2 regions of the Micromonospora sp. DT63 genome follow, and region 1 is predicted to be linked to the other one. Evidence: riboswitches for the same ligand, from Rfam matches in the RefSeq annotation. Region 1 holds a riboswitch; the other holds the start of a gene.

Region 1 (8,035 bases):
GACTGGCGACTGGACAGATCCCACCCGGCGGCCTCGGCCAGCGACATCGACTATCTGTTGGAGCAGGTCAACACCGTGCTGGACCGGCCGTTGACCACCGCCGACATCGAGGGCGTCTACGCCGGGCTGCGGCCGTTGCTGGCCGGTGAGGCCGACTCCACGTCGAAGCTCTCCCGCGAGCACGCAGTGTTCGAGCCGATGCTCGGGCTGCTGCTGGTGGCCGGCGGTAAGTACACGACGTACCGGGTGATGGCGTCCGACGTGGTCGACCGGGCCGTACGCCGGTTGGGTGGCGCCCGCGCGTCGCGTACCGCCGACCTGCCGCTGCTCGGCGCGGACGGCTACCCGGCGATGTGGCGCGACCGGGCCGACCTGGCCCGCCGGCACGGCGTGCCGGTGGGCGTGGTGGAGCACCTGCTGGAGCGGTACGGCACCCTCACGCTCGACCTGCTGGCGCTGATCGACGCCGACCCGTTGCTGGCGTCCCCGCTGGCCGGTGCTCCGGAGTACCTGGCGGCGGAGGTCGCCTACGCGGCGCGGGCCGAGGGTGCGCTGCACCTGGAGGACGTGCTGACCCGACGGACCCGGATCTCCTTCGAGACCAGCCACCGTGGCCTGGAGTCCGCCGAGCACACCGCCGAGCTGATGGGTGCGGTGCTCGGGTGGGACGCGGCGAGGAGCGCCCGCGAGGTCGAGAACTACCGTGCGCGGGTGGAGGCGGAGCGGCAGTCCCAACTGATGCCGGACGACGCCGGGGCGGACGCGGCCCGACTGGGCGCACCTGACGTACGGGGTTACGCGGCGGACCGGGGTGACGACGACCAGGCCGAGCTGCGCCCCACGCCACAATGACCGAAAAGTAACGTTACCGAGTGGTAACTATCGATACCGGCCCGGATGGTGGTTTCGAACGCTACCTACGGTGGGGTAGGTTTCCGCGCGTGCTGTACCGCGCGCGCCCCCGTCTCCTCACCCCCCTTCTTGCCGTGGCGCTCGCCGCCGCCCTGGCCGGATGTTCGCTGTTCGGCGGCGACGACGCCGACAAGCCGGTCGCCCAACCGCCGGCCGGCTCGGCCGCCGGTGTGCCGGCGCCCGAGATCCCGACGACAGTCGCCGCGGGCCAGGTCAGCCTGATCCAACGGCTCGGCGCCGACGCCCCGCTGCGCACGTTGAGCGTCGAGCGGGACGGCTCATGGCAGTGCCTCGACTGTGCCGGCGACGGGGTCACCTCCCGGGGCAGGCTGGCCGCGGAGCAGACCGAACGCCTCCAGGTCCTGCTCGCCGACCCCCGGCTCGCCGAGGAGACCGACCAGGTCCGGCGCTACCGGACCACCTGTATCGACGCGCTGACGTCCAGCCTGCTCACCTCGTCCGGGCTGGTCACCTCGCAGGACTGCCCGGGTGAGGAACGCCCGACGGTGGCGGGGGAGATCCTGTTGCTGCTCACCCAGGCGACACCCGCCGAGGTCAAGGGCTGACGCGGCCCGTCAGAGCACCTTGCCCGGGTTGAGCAGGCCGGCCGGGTCCAGCGCCGCCTTGATGGCCTGATGCACCCGGACGCCGACCGGGCCGATCTCGGCCGCCAGCCAGTCCCGCTTGAGCAGCCCCACCCCGTGCTCGCCGGTGCAGGTGCCCCCCAGGGCCAGGCCGAGCCGCATGATCTCGTCGAACGCCCGCCGGCCCCGCTCCACGCTCGCCGGGTCGGCCCGGTCGACGACGATGTTCGGGTGCATGTTGCCGTCCCCGGCGTGCCCCACCACACCGATCGGCACCTCGCAGTCCGCCGCGATCCGGGCCACCCCGTCCAGCAGTTCGGCGAGAGCGCCCCGCGGCACCGCCACATCGTCGATCACCAGGCCGCCGTTGCCACCCGGGTGGGTGTCGGCCGCGAACTTCTCCATCGCCGGGTGGGCCAGGCGGCGGGCCTGCAACAACGCCGCGGCCTCCAGTGCGTCGGTGGCCGCGTAGACCTCCTCGGCGCCAGCCGCCTCGCACACCTCGGCCAGGGCCGCCAGGTCGTCGCCCGCCCGGTCGCCGGTGTCGGCGGCGGCCAGCAACACCGCCTGCGCGTCGGTCCGCAGCCCCATCGGCTGGTACGCCTCGATCGCCCGCAGGTGGGTCTGGTCCAGCAGTTCCAGCAGGCTGGGCGTGAGGCCCCGCGCGGCGATCCGGGCCACCGCCGTGCCGGCCGCCGCCGTGGAGCCGAAGACCGCCACCAGGGTCAGCGAGTCGGCCGGGGCCGGCCGCAGCGCCACGGTCACCTCGGTGATCACCCCGAGGGTGCCCTCCGAGCCGACGAAGAGCCGCGTCAGGTCGTAGCCGGCCACCCCCTTGGCGGTACGCCGCCCGGTGCGCAGCACCTCGCCGGAGGCGAGCACCACCTCCAGGCCGAGCACGTACTCGGTGGTCACGCCGTACTTCACGCAGCACATGCCGCCGGCGTTGGTGGCCACGTTGCCGCCGATCGTGGACGACTCCCAGGAGCCGGGGTCCGGCGGGTACCAGAGGCCCTGCCTGGCGACCGCCGCGGCGAGCGCGGCGTTGACCACGCCGGGCTGGACCACAGCGATACGGCCCACCGGGTCGATCTCGCGGATCTCGTCCATCGCGACGGTGCTGATCACCACCGCGCCGTCCACCGCGTTCGCCGCGCCGGCCAGCCCGGTCCGCGCGCCCTGCGGCACCACAGGTACGCCGTGCCGTGCCGCCGCCCGGATCACCGCCACCACCTGCTCGGTGGTGCGGGGGCGGGTCACCACTGCCGGGACTCCGGCGGCGCAGAGGTCGGCCTCGTCGCGCTGGTGCAGGCGCAGCAGGTCCGGGTCGGTGAGCACGGCGTTCTCGCCCAGGGCGGCGCGCAGGTCGTCGAGGAGTCCGGTGGGGGCCATGCCGCCGAGGCTAGGTCGCCGACCACCGATCATCAACGCGGGCTAGCTTGGGCACCATGCTCTACCTGGACCGGCCGGCCTGGCCGTGGCGCGGTCGACTCTGGTCGCACCTGATCAGCGACGTCTCCTACGCCGAGTTGCACGCCTTCGCCGAGGCGCTTGGCGCACCCCGGCGCGGCTTCGACCGGGACCACTACGACATCCCGGCCGACCGGTTCGCGGCGGCGGTGTGGCTCGGGGCCCGGGTGGTGCCGAGCCGGGAACTCGTCAGGTTGCTGCGCGACGCGGGACTGCGTCGCCCGAAGCACCTCGTCAAGCCGGGTTCGTCGGCGATCCGCTGAGTGCGGCCAGCTCACGGCGCAGGTTGTCGCGGGCCGGCTGCTCCCACCGGTCGGCGAGCGGCGGCAGCCGGAACAGCGCGGGCAGCGCCAGCAGCCCGGTGAGCACGGTGGCCCGTCCCGTCCGGAAGGCCGGATCGGGCACGTGCGCGTACTCCCGCCGGATCGCCGCCGCGTAGCTGTCGTAGGCGGCCGGCGGTCCGGCCAGCACGGCGAGGTCCGCGTCACAGAGCAGGGCGCCGTCGGGGTCGCCAGGGCCCACGGCGTGCCCGGCGGTGAGCAGGACCAACCGGCGCACCTCGGCCACCGCGGGCGCCGGCACCCCGAGGCCGGTGAGCAGGTGCCCGGCCAGCGCGGCACTGTCCCGCTCGTTGGTGTCGCCGGGGGCCCGCGGGTCGTAGACCGCGTCGTGGCACCAGGCGGCCAACCGGACCAGGTCGGGTCGGTCGGCCGACGCGGCGTGCCGGTCCACCACATCGAGGACGGCGCTCAGGTGCGCCACCGTGTGGTACTGCCGGTGCGGCTCCCGCCACCGGGCCAGCAGCTCCTCCCCGGCCCGGGTGGAGCGCTCGTCGGGTCTCGCCCCGGCGTCACGGGCCGCCGCCCGCCACCGGTCCAGCAGATCGGCCACCGCCCGAGTCTGCCGCATCCGTGCGCCGCACGCGGGAGAGAGGATTCAGGGCCCCCGCCACGGGTAGTCGCGCCCATGGCGGTGGCCCGGGACAAGAAACCTCCGGTGGTACGGCGTACCCCGCTGCGCGAGGGCCTGGTGGACGTCGACGGGGCGCGCATCGCCGAGGCCACCCAGCAACTGCGGCACCGCGGCCGGGCCACCCTGCACGACCGGCTGCACCGGGTGCGGATGGCGGGTGGGCTGGCCGTCCAGGCCGGGTTGGCGGCCGGGCTGGCGTACCTCGTCTCGCACAAGTTGCTCGGCAACCCGCAGCCGGTCTTCGCGCCGATCTCCGCGGTCGGCACGCTCGCCGCGTCGGTCGGGCAGCGGTTCCGCCGGACCGTCGAGCTGATCGTCGGGGTGGGCGTCGGGGTGTTCGTCGGCGACCTCCTGATCTACTTCCTCGGCACCGGGGCGTGGCAGCTCGGCCTGGTGGTCACGGTGGCGATCCTGCTCACCATCTTCGCCGGGGCGAGCGTGGCCATCGTCATCCAGGCCGCCGCCACGGCGGTGCTGATCGTGACGTTGAGCCCGTCCACCCAGAACCTGGAGATCCCCCGCTTCGTCGACGCCTTTCTCGGCGGCGGCATCGCGCTGCTGGTGACGGCTGTCCTGTTGCCGCTGAACCCACTGCGTGTGATCAACCGGGCCGCCCGGCCGGCGCTGGACCTGCTCGCCGCCCAGCTCGACGCCACCGCCGACGGGCTGCGCGACCGGGACCGGGCCGGCATCCAGCGGGCGCTGGAGCGGCTGCGCAACAACAAGGACGAGCTGGCCACCCTGGCCGAGGCGATCGAGGGCGCGAAGGAGACGGCCACCCTGTCGCCGGCCCGCTGGCACCGCCGCGGCGAGCTGATCCACTACGCGGAGGCGGCCGACCCGATCGACCGCGCCATGCGTAACAGCGGCACGCTGATCCGCCGGTCCGTCACCCTGATCGAGGACGACGAGCCGGTGCCGGATCCGATGCCGGACGCGATCGGCCACCTCGCCGAGTCGGTCCGGCTGCTCAAGCACGAGTTCGCGGCGGGCGAGGAGCCGCAGAAGGCACGGGAGCGCTCGCTGCGGGCCGTCAGCGAGGCCGGCCGGGCGTACGGGGCGGGGGTCGGCTTCTCCGGGAGTGTCGTGATCGCCCAGATCCGGACCACGGCGAGTGACCTGCTGGTGGCCTCCGGGGTCGAGCAGGAGGAGGCGAACCGGTGGATCCGGACGGCCTTCGGGGAGCAGGAACGGCCGATCGGCGAACCGGCCGAGCCGGGCGAGGCGCCGAAGCCACCCACCGCCCCGCCGGTCGGCTGAGCGCGGGGCGGCGGGGCGTCCGGGGCAGGGACTCAGCCCGGCGCAGGCGCAGGCGCAGGCCAGCTCGGCTCAGGCCAGCTCGGCGAGCGCGGCCAGTAGGCGGTCGACCTGGGCGGCGGTGCTGCCCAGGCCGATGCTGGCGCGCAACGCGGTCGGCGGAAGATCCCGCCGGCCGGTACGCCCGGCGGCCTCGCCGAGCAGCCGCCGGGCCAGCGGGTGGGCGCAGAACAACCCGTCCCGGACGCCGATCCGGTGTTCGGCGGCCAGTCGGGCGGCCACCGCGGCGGAGTCCCGGCCGGCGACCACGAACGAGACGATGCCGACCCGGGGCGCGTCGGGGCCGAACGTGCGCAACTCCACCACGTGCGGCAGGGCGGCGAGGCCGGTGCGCAGCCGGGCCAGCAGCGCCTGTTCCCGGGCGGCCAGCGCCACCCGGTCGGCGTCGGCCAGCGCCGCGCACACCGCCGCCAGCGCCACCGCGCCCAGCAGATTCGGGGTGCCGCCCTCGTGTCGGGCCGGGCCGTTCGCCCAGGTCACGTCGTGGGTGGCCGGCCCGACGTGGCTGGTGGCGCCGCCGCCGGCGAGGTACGGCGCGGCGGCGTCCAACCAGTCCGTGCGGCCGATGAGCACACCCGTGCCGAACGGGGCGTACAGCTTGTGGCCGGAGACGGCCAGGTAGTCCACGTCGAGCGTGTCCCTGTCGACCGGGGCGTGCGGCGCGAGCTGTGCGGCGTCGAGGACGATCCGGGCGCCGTGGCGGTGGGCCACCCGGGCCAGCTCGGCGACCGGCCACAGCTCGCCTGTCACGTTGCTCGCCCCGGTCACCGCGACGAGCACCGGCAGCGCGGGATTGCTGTCGCGGCGCAGCTCGGTGAGGGCGGCGGCGAGAGCGCGGACCGCCCCGCCCGGGTCGGCGGGCACCGGCAGGCGCACCGAGCCGCGTGGCCAGGGCAGCAGGTTGGCGTGGTGCTCGCCCGCGAAGGTGACGACTGTCGTGCCGGCGGGCAGCGCCCGGGCCAGCAGGTTGAGGGCGTCGGTGGTGTTCCGGGTGAAGATCACGTGGTCGTCGGCGCGGGCGCCGAAGAAGTCGCCTACCGTCTGCCGGGCCCGCTCGTAGGCCAGGGTGCAGCGCCGCGACAGCGCTCCCGCGCCGCGGTGCACGCTGGCGTACCAGGGGAGCAGTTCGGTGACCGCGTCGGCCGCGGCCCGCGCGCACGGCGCGGTGGCCGCGTAGTCGAGGTTGATCTCGCCGGGCACGCCGAGCACGTCGAGCGCCGCCGACGGCTGGGGCGCGACGGTGGGCAGGGCGGGCAGCGAGGGTACGAGGGTGACGGACACGCCGGAACCTCCGGGGTCAGGGACCCCGGGTGTGGCCTCGGGACGGGGTCCGCGCTTGCCCAGCACGCCGATCGGGCTGGGCCCGGTCATCACCCGGGGCACCCCACCGCGAACTCGACGAGGGTTGCCGGCCAGCAAGCCGGGGCTTGACGCTGGCGCTCGTGACCTGCCGGCAGCATAGCGGCTGTGGATGCGGCCGAACCAGCCGGCGGCGGATGGCTACGCTGACCGCATGGCCGACACCCCGCCCGGTGCACCCCTGCCGTCGCCGCCGCACCCGCCGGCGGCCCCGCCCGTCGGCGGGTCAACCGGGATCCCGCCGCGCCGCTTCGGCTGGCTGCGGTTCCTGGTGCTGGCCGGGGTGGTGCTGTTCATCGCGGCGTGCGCGGTCTTCATGGTCATCACCCTCGGCCAGTCGCTGGGCGTACAGGCGCTGCTGGTCGGGGTGGGCGCTGCGATCCTGCCGGTGCCGGTGCTCGTCGCGTGCTTCCTCTGGCTCGACCGCTACGAACCGGAGCCCCTGAAATACCTGATCTTCTGCTTCGCGTGGGGCGCGTTCGTCTCCACCGCCGCCTCGTTGAAGGTGAACGAGTTCGCCGCCGGGCGGTTCGCCGACTGGGGGCTGCCGGACGCGCTGACCGGCGTGCTGGTGGCGCCGTTCATCGAGGAGCTGACGAAGGCGCTCGGCCCGATCCTGCTGCTGGTGTTCCGGCGGCGGGAGTGGTCCGGGATCACCGACGGCCTGGTCTACTGCGGGCTCTCCGCGGTCGGCTTCGCGATGGTGGAGAACATCCTCTACCTGGGCGGGTACGGCTATGCGGCCGGCGCCGACCGGTACGGCCCGGCGACCGGCGCCCAGCAGGTGATCGCCATCTTCATCGTGCGGATCCTCCTGTTCGGGTTCGCCCACCCCCTCTTCACCTCGATGACCGGTGTGGGGCTCGGTGTCGCCGCCCGGACGGCCGACCGGCGGGTCCGGGTGCTCGCTCCGATCGCCGGCCTGCTGCTGGCGATGATGCTGCACGGCACGTGGAACCTGCTGCCGACGCTGACCCAGGCCACCGGCGAGGCCGTGATCATGCTGTACGGCTTCCTGGGTCTGATGGTGCCGGTGTTCTTCGGCGTGGTCGGGCTGGCCGTGTGGCTGCGCGCCTGGGAGGGGCGGCTCACCGAGCGGACGCTGCCCGACTACGTCCGCGCCGGCTGGTTGAGCCCGCCCGAGGTGGCCGCGCTGAGCAGTCTGGGCCGTCGGCACGCCGCCCGTAGCTGGGCACGCCGGGTCGCCGGGGACGCCGGGGTGCGGGCGATGCGCGGATACCAGCTCGCCGCGACCCGGCTGGCCCTGCTGCGCGACGGGACGCTTCGTGGTCTGGACCGGAAGCCCGCTGACCGGGAGCGGACGTTCGCCGAGGAGCGGCAACTGCTGGAGGCGATCACCGCGTACCGGTCGTACTTCGTGGGTCGCGACCCCCAGGCCCCGGTGGGTGTCTGGGACGGCA
Region 2 (8,035 bases), on a different contig from region 1:
GATGCGCCGGCTGGCGTTCGGGTCACCCCCGAAGACCTGGGTCTCGATCTCGTCGATGTCATTCTCCAACCCGGCGACCACCGGCGCGTACCCGTCGACGACCTGGTCGAGGATCGCGTACAGGACCGCCTCGGGCCCCTGGGCCAGCATCGGCGCGTCGGCCTCCATCCGCCGCCGCACCGCGGCCAGGTCGGGCACCTCGCCGTGGCGGACCGTCACCACGAAACCGGGCCCGATGAACAGGTGCAGCTCGGAGAACTCGACCTCCTCCCGCAGGTCGTCGTAGCGGGCGGCACGCAGCACCACGAACAGCGTGTGCCCGTACCGCTCCAGCTTGGGTCGCTGGTGGGCGTTGATCGCGTCCTCCACCGCCAGGTCGTGCAGGCGGAACTCGCGCGCCAGCGAGGAGATCTGGTCGATGTCGGGCCGGTACAACCCGATCCAGGCCATCGCGTCGTCCTGCTCCTGGAGGCAGGAGTACGTCTCGGCGAGGCCGGCCGGCGAGGCGAACCGGTGTCCCCGGATGTAGACCGCACTGTCCACCATGCCACCGGCGGGCGGGGGCGGTGCCGGCGGTGGCGGCACGCTGACGCGGGTCTCGTGCTCGTCGAGCTGACGGCCGAAGCCACCACCCGGGCGGAAGCGACGGCCGCCGACCATGACCCGCTCCTTCCCCGGTGGCATCCGATCCGGCGGCCTCCCGGCCCGACCGGGCGGTTCGGTGCGGGGCGCCGGAGGCGCTGCATCCCCTCTGCCCCCGGGCCGAAACCCTCCGACTCGCCGGCCGCCCCCACCGGGGACGGGCGGGTTCGGCGTACCCGGGGACGGGCGCGTGCGACCGGGCGGATACTCGCGGTGACCATGGGCGGAGGACGGGGGAAGCGCCGGTGCAGGGCGACAGGCGCGGTGGGCGGCTGCGCGGCTGGCTGCTCGACGGCGGTACGGAGCGGGCCGCGCGGCATTCCGGCCCGGGCGGGCGCCCGCCCGAGGATCGGCACCACCCGTGGTGGAAGGTGATGTGCCTGACCGGTGTCGACTACTTCTCGACGCTGGGCTACCAGCCGGGCATCGCGGCGCTGGCGGCCGGGGCGCTGGCGCCGGTGGCGACGCTGGTGCTGGTGCTGGTGACGCTGCTGGGCGCGCTGCCGGTGTACCGGCGGGTGGCTGTCGAGAGCCCGCACGGTGAGGGTTCGATCGCGATGCTCGTACGCCTGCTGAGCTACTGGCCGGGCAAGCTGTTCGTGCTGGTGCTGCTCGGTTTCGCGGCCACCGACTTCATCATCACCATCACCCTCTCGGCGGCGGACGCGACAGCCCACATCGACGAGAACCCGTTCTGGCCGAGCGGGCTCAAGGGACACGAGGTGCTCCTCACGCTGCTGCTGGTGGCACTGCTGGGCGCGGTGTTCCTCAAGGGATTCGGCGAGGCCATCGGGATCGCCGTCGTCCTGGTGGCGGTCTACCTGGGGCTGAACGCGGTGGTGATCGCCGACGCGCTGTGGCGGGTGGTGACCCATCCGAGCGCGGTCGGAGACTGGACGAACGCGCTGAGCACCGGGCACGGCGATCCCCTGCTGGTGGTCGGGTTGTCCCTGCTGGTGTTCCCGAAGCTCGCGTTGGGCCTGTCCGGTTTCGAGACCGGGGTGGCCGTGATGCCGCACATCCGGGGGGATCGCGCGGACTCGGAGGACCGGCCGTTGGGCCGGATCCGGGGAGCGCGGCGGCTGCTCACCACCGCCGCCGCGACGATGAGCGTCTTCCTGATCACCAGCAGCGTGACCACCACCGTGCTGATCCCGCCGGAGGCGTTCCAGCCGGGCGGGCCGGCGAACGGCCGGGCGTTGGCCTACCTGGCGCACCAGCACCTCGGCGGCGTGTTCGGCACCGTCTACGACCTGTCGACGATCGGGATCCTGTGGTTCGCGGGCGCGTCGGCGATGGCCGGGTTGCTCAATCTCGTACCCCGTTATCTGCCGCGGTACGGCATGGCCCCGACCTGGGCGCGGGCGGTCCGGCCGCTGGTGCTGGTCTTCACCACCGTGGCGTTCGTGATCACGGTGGTCTTCTCCGCGAGCGTGGACGCGCAGGGCGGCGCGTACGCCACCGGGGTCCTGGTGTTGATCACCTCGGCGGCGACGGCGGTGACCCTCGCGGCGCGACGACGGCGCCAGCGGGGGCGGACGTACGCCTTCGGGACCATCGCGTTGATCTTCGTCTACACCACTGTGGCGAACGTCGTGGAACGCCCCGACGGCGTCAAGATCGCCGCCTGTTTCATCGGCGGGATGATCCTGGTGTCGGTGCTGTCCCGGCTCATGCGGGCCTACGAGCTGCGCGTCGACCACGTCGAGCTGGACCCGACCGCCGCCCGGATGATCGACGAGCGGGCCACCCGTCGGATCCGCCTCATCGCGCACGAGCCGGAGCGCCGCGACCCGGCCGAGTACCGCGCAAAGCTGGCACAGACCATGGCGGACAACGACTTCCCCGACGACAGCGACGTCATCTTCGTCGAGGTCCACGTCACCGACCCGTCGGACTTCGAGACCGAGCTGCCGGTGCGCGGCAGCGTGGCGCACGACAGCTACCCGGTGCTCAGCCTGACCGGCTCGTCGGTGCCCACCGCGCTCGCCGCCCTGCTGCTGGAGATCCGCGACCGGAGCCGGCGACGGCCACACATCTACTTCGAGTGGAGCGAGGGTGGCCCGGGTCGCAACCTCCTGCGCTACCTGGCGTTCGGGCAGGGCGCCATCGCCTCGGTCACCCGGGAGATCCTGCGTCGCCAGGAGCCCGACCCGCGCCGCCGGCCGCACGTGCACGCCGGTTGACCTGCCGGTCGAACCGTCGCGGACGGTGAGCGTGGTCATAACGGCTGGACGGTCCACCGGTCGGAGCTGCTAGCCTCGGCGCAGGTCATGAGTGCCAGCGCGAAGCCCCGGCTCGCTGGCCGGCAACCCTCCTCCGCGGTGGGGTGCCCCGGGTGAAGACCAGGCACCGGCAGGACGCCGGCGCAAGCGTGGCCTGGCACCCAGGTCAGCAACAGACCCGGGAGACCGTATGCGCATCATCCTCAGCCCCACGCCACCGGCCGGTCGGCTCATGCCGACCCTGACCCGGCGTCGCCACGTGGACCTGATGCGAATGCGCAGCGCAGCGTGTACCGCCACCTGACGCGCTGACCCCCCTCCCCTCCCCGGGCGCCCTCGCCCACCCCACTCGACCCTCGCGTCGATCATGAAGTTGTTGCCCGTCCGACCGGCGTGTCGGGGCAACAACTTCATGATCGACCGGGTCAATGCACCCTTTTGGAGACACCCGTGCGATCTTTTTCTGTCCTGAGCCGTGTGGTTGCCGTTGGGGCGGCCCTTCTGGTTGCCGGCGGGTTGGCCGCGTGCGGTGGCGACGACTCGTCGGGCGCCGCCGGCAACCCGTACGGGCTGGCGCAGGCCGGCGTGCTGCGGGCCGGCACGCTCACCGACGCCCCGCCGAACGTGTACCTCAAGGACGGTAAGTTCACCGGCTTCGACAACGACCTGCTGACCGCGGTGGCCGGCAAGCTCGGCCTGACTGTCGAGTTCGTCGGAACCGACTTCTCCGCGCTGCTCTCCCAGGTCAACAACCACAAGTTCGACGTCGGCAGCTCCTCGATCACGATCACCGAGGCGCGGAAGAAGACAGTCGACTTCGGCAACGGCTACGACTTCGGCTACTTCGGGCTGGACGTGCCGGCCGGCTCGCCGATCACCGGGTTCGACCAGCTCGCCGGCAAGCGGGTCGTGGTGGTCCAGGGCACCGTCCAGGACGACTACGCCACCGGCAAGCAGCTCGACCCGGTGCGGGTGCCGGACTACAACGGCGCGATCAACCAGCTCAAGGCGGGCACCGCCGACGCGTGGATCGCCCCGGCGGAGATCGGCGAGAAGTCGGCCGCCGACAGCAAGGGAAAGATCACCGTGGCGGCCAAGCAGCTCAGCCCGGCACCCACCGCGTACGCCGTGGCCAAGGGCAACGACAAGCTGCGCGAGGCGCTGAACAAGGGCCTCGACGAGGTGATCGCCGACGGCACCTGGAGCCGGTTGCAGGCCCAGTACTACCCGGGCCGCCCCATCCCGGCGGACTTCACCCCGGGCAGCGGCACCGTAGCGGCGCCGTCCGCATCCGCCGTGCCGTCGGCGTCGGCGTCGGCTGCGTCCTGAACCGGTGACGAGCGAGCAGGGCGGTAGGAGAGGCGACCGATGGATCCGTTGAGCACCCTGTGGGAGACCTTCTTCGACGCCGACGCGATGCGCGAGGCGCTGCCCGAGATGCTGACCGTCGGGCTGCCCAACACGCTGATCCTGGCGGTCTCCGCCGCCCTGCTCGGCACGGTGTTCGGCCTGCTGCTGGCCGTGGCCGGCATCTCGCGCAGTCGATGGCTGCGCTGGCCGGCGCGCGTCTACACCGACGTCTTCCGCGGGCTGCCGGCCGCGGCGACGATCCTGCTGATCGGCGTCGGGCTGGCACCGCTCGGCATGCGGGTCTGGGGACCGGACCCGTACCCGCTGGGCGTCCTCGCGCTGTCGCTGATCGCGGCGGCGTACATCGGGGAGATCTTCCGCTCCGGCATCCAGTCGGTGGAGGCGGCCCAGTTGGAGGGCGCGCGGGCGCTCGGCTTCTCCTGGGCCGACGCGATGCGGCTGGTGATCATCCCGCAGGGCATCCGGCGGGTGCTGCCCGCCTGGGTCAACCAGCTCATCGCGCTGATCAAGGACTCCAGCCTGGTCTACTTCCTCGGCCTGGTGGCCAGCCAGCGGGAGCTGTTCCGCATCGGGCAGGACTACGCGGCCACCACCGGCAACGAGTCCGCGTTGCTGCTCGCCGGGCTCTTCTACCTGGCGTTGACCGTCCCGCTGACGCACGTCGTCAACTGGATCGACAGACGGCTGCGCAACGGCCGGCCGGCCACCGCACCCGCCGACGACGAGGACGACGACCTGGCGCTGGCCGGGGCCCCGGAAGGAGACCGGCGATGACCACCACCGCGACCACCACCTCGGTGAGCCTCCAGGCGCGCGACGTCCACCTGGCCTTCGGGCCGAACCGCGTGCTGCGGGGCGTCGACCTGAGCGTGCAGCGGGGTGGGACGGCCTGCGTGATCGGGCCGTCCGGGTCGGGCAAGTCCACTCTGCTGCGTACCCTCAACCGGCTCATCGAGCCCGACCGGGGCGACGTGCTGCTGGACGGGCGCAGCGTGCTGCGCGACGACCCGGACGCGCTGCGCCAGCGGGTGGGCATGGTGTTCCAGCAGTTCAACCTCTTCCCGCACATGAGCGTGCTGCGCAACGTCACCCTTGCTCTGCGGCGGCTGCGCAAGCTCGGCGAGGACGAGGCGGTGGCGGTCGCCCGCGACCAGTTGGAGCTGGTGGGGCTCGCCGGCAAGGCCGATGCCCGGCCGGCGCAGCTCTCCGGTGGCCAGCAGCAGCGGGTGGCGATCGCCCGGGCGCTGGCGCTGCGGCCCGAGGTGATGCTCTTCGACGAGGCCACCTCGGCGCTCGACCCGGAACTGGTCAAGGGGGTGCTCGGGGTGATGACCGACCTGTCCGCCGCCGGAATGACCATGGTGGTGGTCACCCACGAGATGGGCTTCGCCCGGCACGTCGCCGACACCGTCGCCTTCATGGACCGGGGTGTGGTGCTGGAGGCCGGCCCGCCGGAGGGGATCTTCGAGGGGGCCGAGCATCCCCGGCTCCGCCGCTTCCTCGCCCAGGTGCTCTGAGACGGCCGCTCAGCCGGCCTGGATGCGCAGGTGCAGCGCGAACGCCTTCAGGTCGCCAAGCAGCTCCAGGATGGCGTTGCGGTACGCGACCGACGCCCACAGGTGCAGCTCCTCGTCGTCCAGCCCGCCGAACGCCAGCGAGAGCGCCTTGCGCCGACGCCGGTCGAGCACCTTGTGCGGGCGGGCGAGCAGGTCGCCCTCCCGGCGCAGCGCCTGAAGGTAGGCGGCCACCGCCTCCTGGTAGTGCCGCCCGGCGACCCGCTCCAGCAGGGTGAACTCGAAGACGTTCAACGCCGCCTCGGAATCCCAGTACGCGGCGTCGCGCACCGGCGCGCTCGCGAAGTGCCGGCCCATGGCGTGCCGGGCCTCGTAGAGCAGCAGCACGCCCCGGCCGGTGGTGCTCAGCGGTCGGCGGGGCGACGGCAGGCGCAGCGTGCGTACCGGCGCCGCGGCGGTCAGATCCACCGCGCCGGCGTACGTCGGCATGCGGTGCGTTCCCGACGTCGGCTCCGGCAGCAGGCAGGCCCGCTCCTGGTAGGGCAGCTGGCCACCGGTGGGCACGGCGCGCACCGTCGCGGCGTGCAGCTCGGCCAGGGGTCGGTCGTCCGGGGCCTGGCCCGGCGGCAGGGTGAGCACGAGACCGTTGACGCCGGGCACCGGCACGCCCAGCACGCAGGAGGTGCGCAGGAACGCCCAGGTCGCCGCCGCCTCGCGGATGCCGCTCGCCACCGCCTGCGCGTCGGCCCGCCAGTCCTGGGCGATCCGCAGCCGCTGCGCCAGGTCGGCGGTCGCGGCGTCGTCGTGCGGGTACAGCTCCCGGACGGCCCGGGGCAGCGACCCGAGGCGCAGCTCAAGCGGGTCGCCGGTGGGTCGGGGCACGGCGTGCCTCGGGCAGTCGGCGGCGGAGTGCGGGTCACCGTCGACCGCGTGGCAGTCCCCCAGCCAGCTCGCGCCGGGTGGGCCGGCCGGACGGGCGAACGCGAGGTGGGGCAGCCGGCCGGTGCGCAGCACCGTCTCGTACTGGGGGCCGGTGCGCGCGGCGCGCAGCACGTCGAGTGGCAGCATCGGCGCCAGCGCCACCACCGCATCGAGGACGACGCAGTGCGGGCAGGCGTCGCGGACCTGGTAGCGGCGGAGGTGGTCCACGCCGGGCTGCTCCCACTGGACCCCGATGACTGCGTCGTCCTGCGCCATCAGGTAGAGGAACTGGGTGGCGACGCGTTCGCGGGTGACCGCCACCAGCTCGTCGAGGAACTCCCGCTCGGTGACCGTCCGCAGGTCGGTTTCGCTCCCTCCGGTGGTCATGGGCACCCCCTCGCGGGCCTAACGCATCGACGGACGCCGAACCGGTTCTTACCGTACCCGCCGACGACGTGCCCGAACGTCCCGCACGCGCGGGGGCGGTGTCACCAATCCGTCAGGCCGCCGGCGCCGGCCGGTGTCACTCGCTGGGCCCCCGCCCCAGCAGCCGGATCTCCTCATTGTCCAGGGCGGCCTGGAGCTCCTGGAGCACCAGGTCGTCGATCTCCCGGTTGTCGCGCAGCCGGGTCAGCTCCCGCCGCTTGTGGGCGAGGACGCCGAGGCGCAGGCGCTGGTCCAGCCGGCGTTCCTCGGCGGTACGCCCACCGCTGTCGTTGAAGTCCTCCAGGTGCCGCTGGTACTCGGCCTGCAGCCGGCTCACCGTCTCCCCCTCGACGCCGATCTCGGCGGCGACCCGGGGCAGCGCCTCCAGGCCGGCCTGGGTGGCGCGCTGGCGGGCCTGCCGGGCCTCGTCGACGCGTTCGGGGTCGCCGGTCAGCCCCGCCCAGCGCACCACCAGCGGCAGGGTGGTGCCCTGCACGAGCATGATCAGGACGATGACCAGCGCGGTGACGAAGATGATCAGGTCGCGCTCGGCCACCGGTGTGCCGGCGGCCGTCATCGTCGGAACTGCCAGCGCGGCGGCGAGCGACACGGCGCCCCGGAAACCGGCCCAGCCGGCCACGGTCCCCACCCGCCAGTCGGACGCCGGCTGGTCGTGGTCCATCATCCGGCGGCGGCGCAGCTTCGCCGACTCGGCCGTCAGGTAGACGAACAGCAGCCGGGTGGCGACGACGACCGGGGTGACCACCAGCACGATCGCCAGTGCCCGGCCCGGCGAGGTGCTGGAGATGCCCCGCACCGCGCGGGGGATCTGCGTGCCGAGCAGCACGAACAGGCCACCGTTGATGAGGAACGTGGACAGGTCCCAGAACGCGTACGCCAGCACCCGGGACCGGGCGCGGATCACCCGTGGACCGG

What was found. Region 1 has a riboswitch for S-adenosylmethionine ahead of ACLQ27_RS10850 (aminotransferase class V-fold PLP-dependent enzyme). Riboswitches for the same ligand answer to the same signal wherever they lie in the genome.
Region 2: it holds a riboswitch for S-adenosylmethionine, as region 1 does, so the genes downstream of both, ACLQ27_RS21940 (ABC transporter substrate-binding protein) here and ACLQ27_RS10850 (aminotransferase class V-fold PLP-dependent enzyme) in region 1, are expected to answer to the same signal.

Annotation. Positions count from the first base shown of each region.
Region 1 covers NZ_JBNCKQ010000002.1:863,052-871,086, reverse strand. The annotation lists gene ACLQ27_RS10880 (glycerol-3-phosphate dehydrogenase/oxidase) at 1-852, shown strand, start outside; gene ACLQ27_RS10875 (hypothetical protein) at 942-1,478, shown strand; gene ACLQ27_RS10870 (FAD-binding oxidoreductase) at 1,488-2,888, opposite strand; gene ACLQ27_RS10865 (DUF4031 domain-containing protein) at 2,945-3,229, shown strand; gene ACLQ27_RS10860 (HD domain-containing protein) at 3,201-3,875, opposite strand; gene ACLQ27_RS10855 (FUSC family protein) at 3,996-5,198, shown strand; gene ACLQ27_RS10850 (aminotransferase class V-fold PLP-dependent enzyme) at 5,268-6,503, opposite strand; SAM riboswitch class IV at 6,583-6,703, opposite strand; gene ACLQ27_RS10845 (PrsW family intramembrane metalloprotease) at 6,727-8,035, shown strand, end outside.
Region 2 covers NZ_JBNCKQ010000006.1:84,519-92,553, reverse strand. The annotation lists gene corA (magnesium/cobalt transporter CorA) at 1-660, opposite strand, end outside; gene ACLQ27_RS21945 (amino acid transporter) at 888-2,828, shown strand; SAM riboswitch class IV at 2,912-3,023, shown strand; gene ACLQ27_RS21940 (ABC transporter substrate-binding protein) at 3,345-4,196, shown strand; gene ACLQ27_RS21935 (amino acid ABC transporter permease) at 4,236-5,012, shown strand; gene ACLQ27_RS21930 (amino acid ABC transporter ATP-binding protein) at 5,009-5,755, shown strand; gene ACLQ27_RS21925 (hypothetical protein) at 5,765-7,060, opposite strand; gene ACLQ27_RS21920 (Na+/H+ antiporter) at 7,197-8,035, opposite strand, start outside.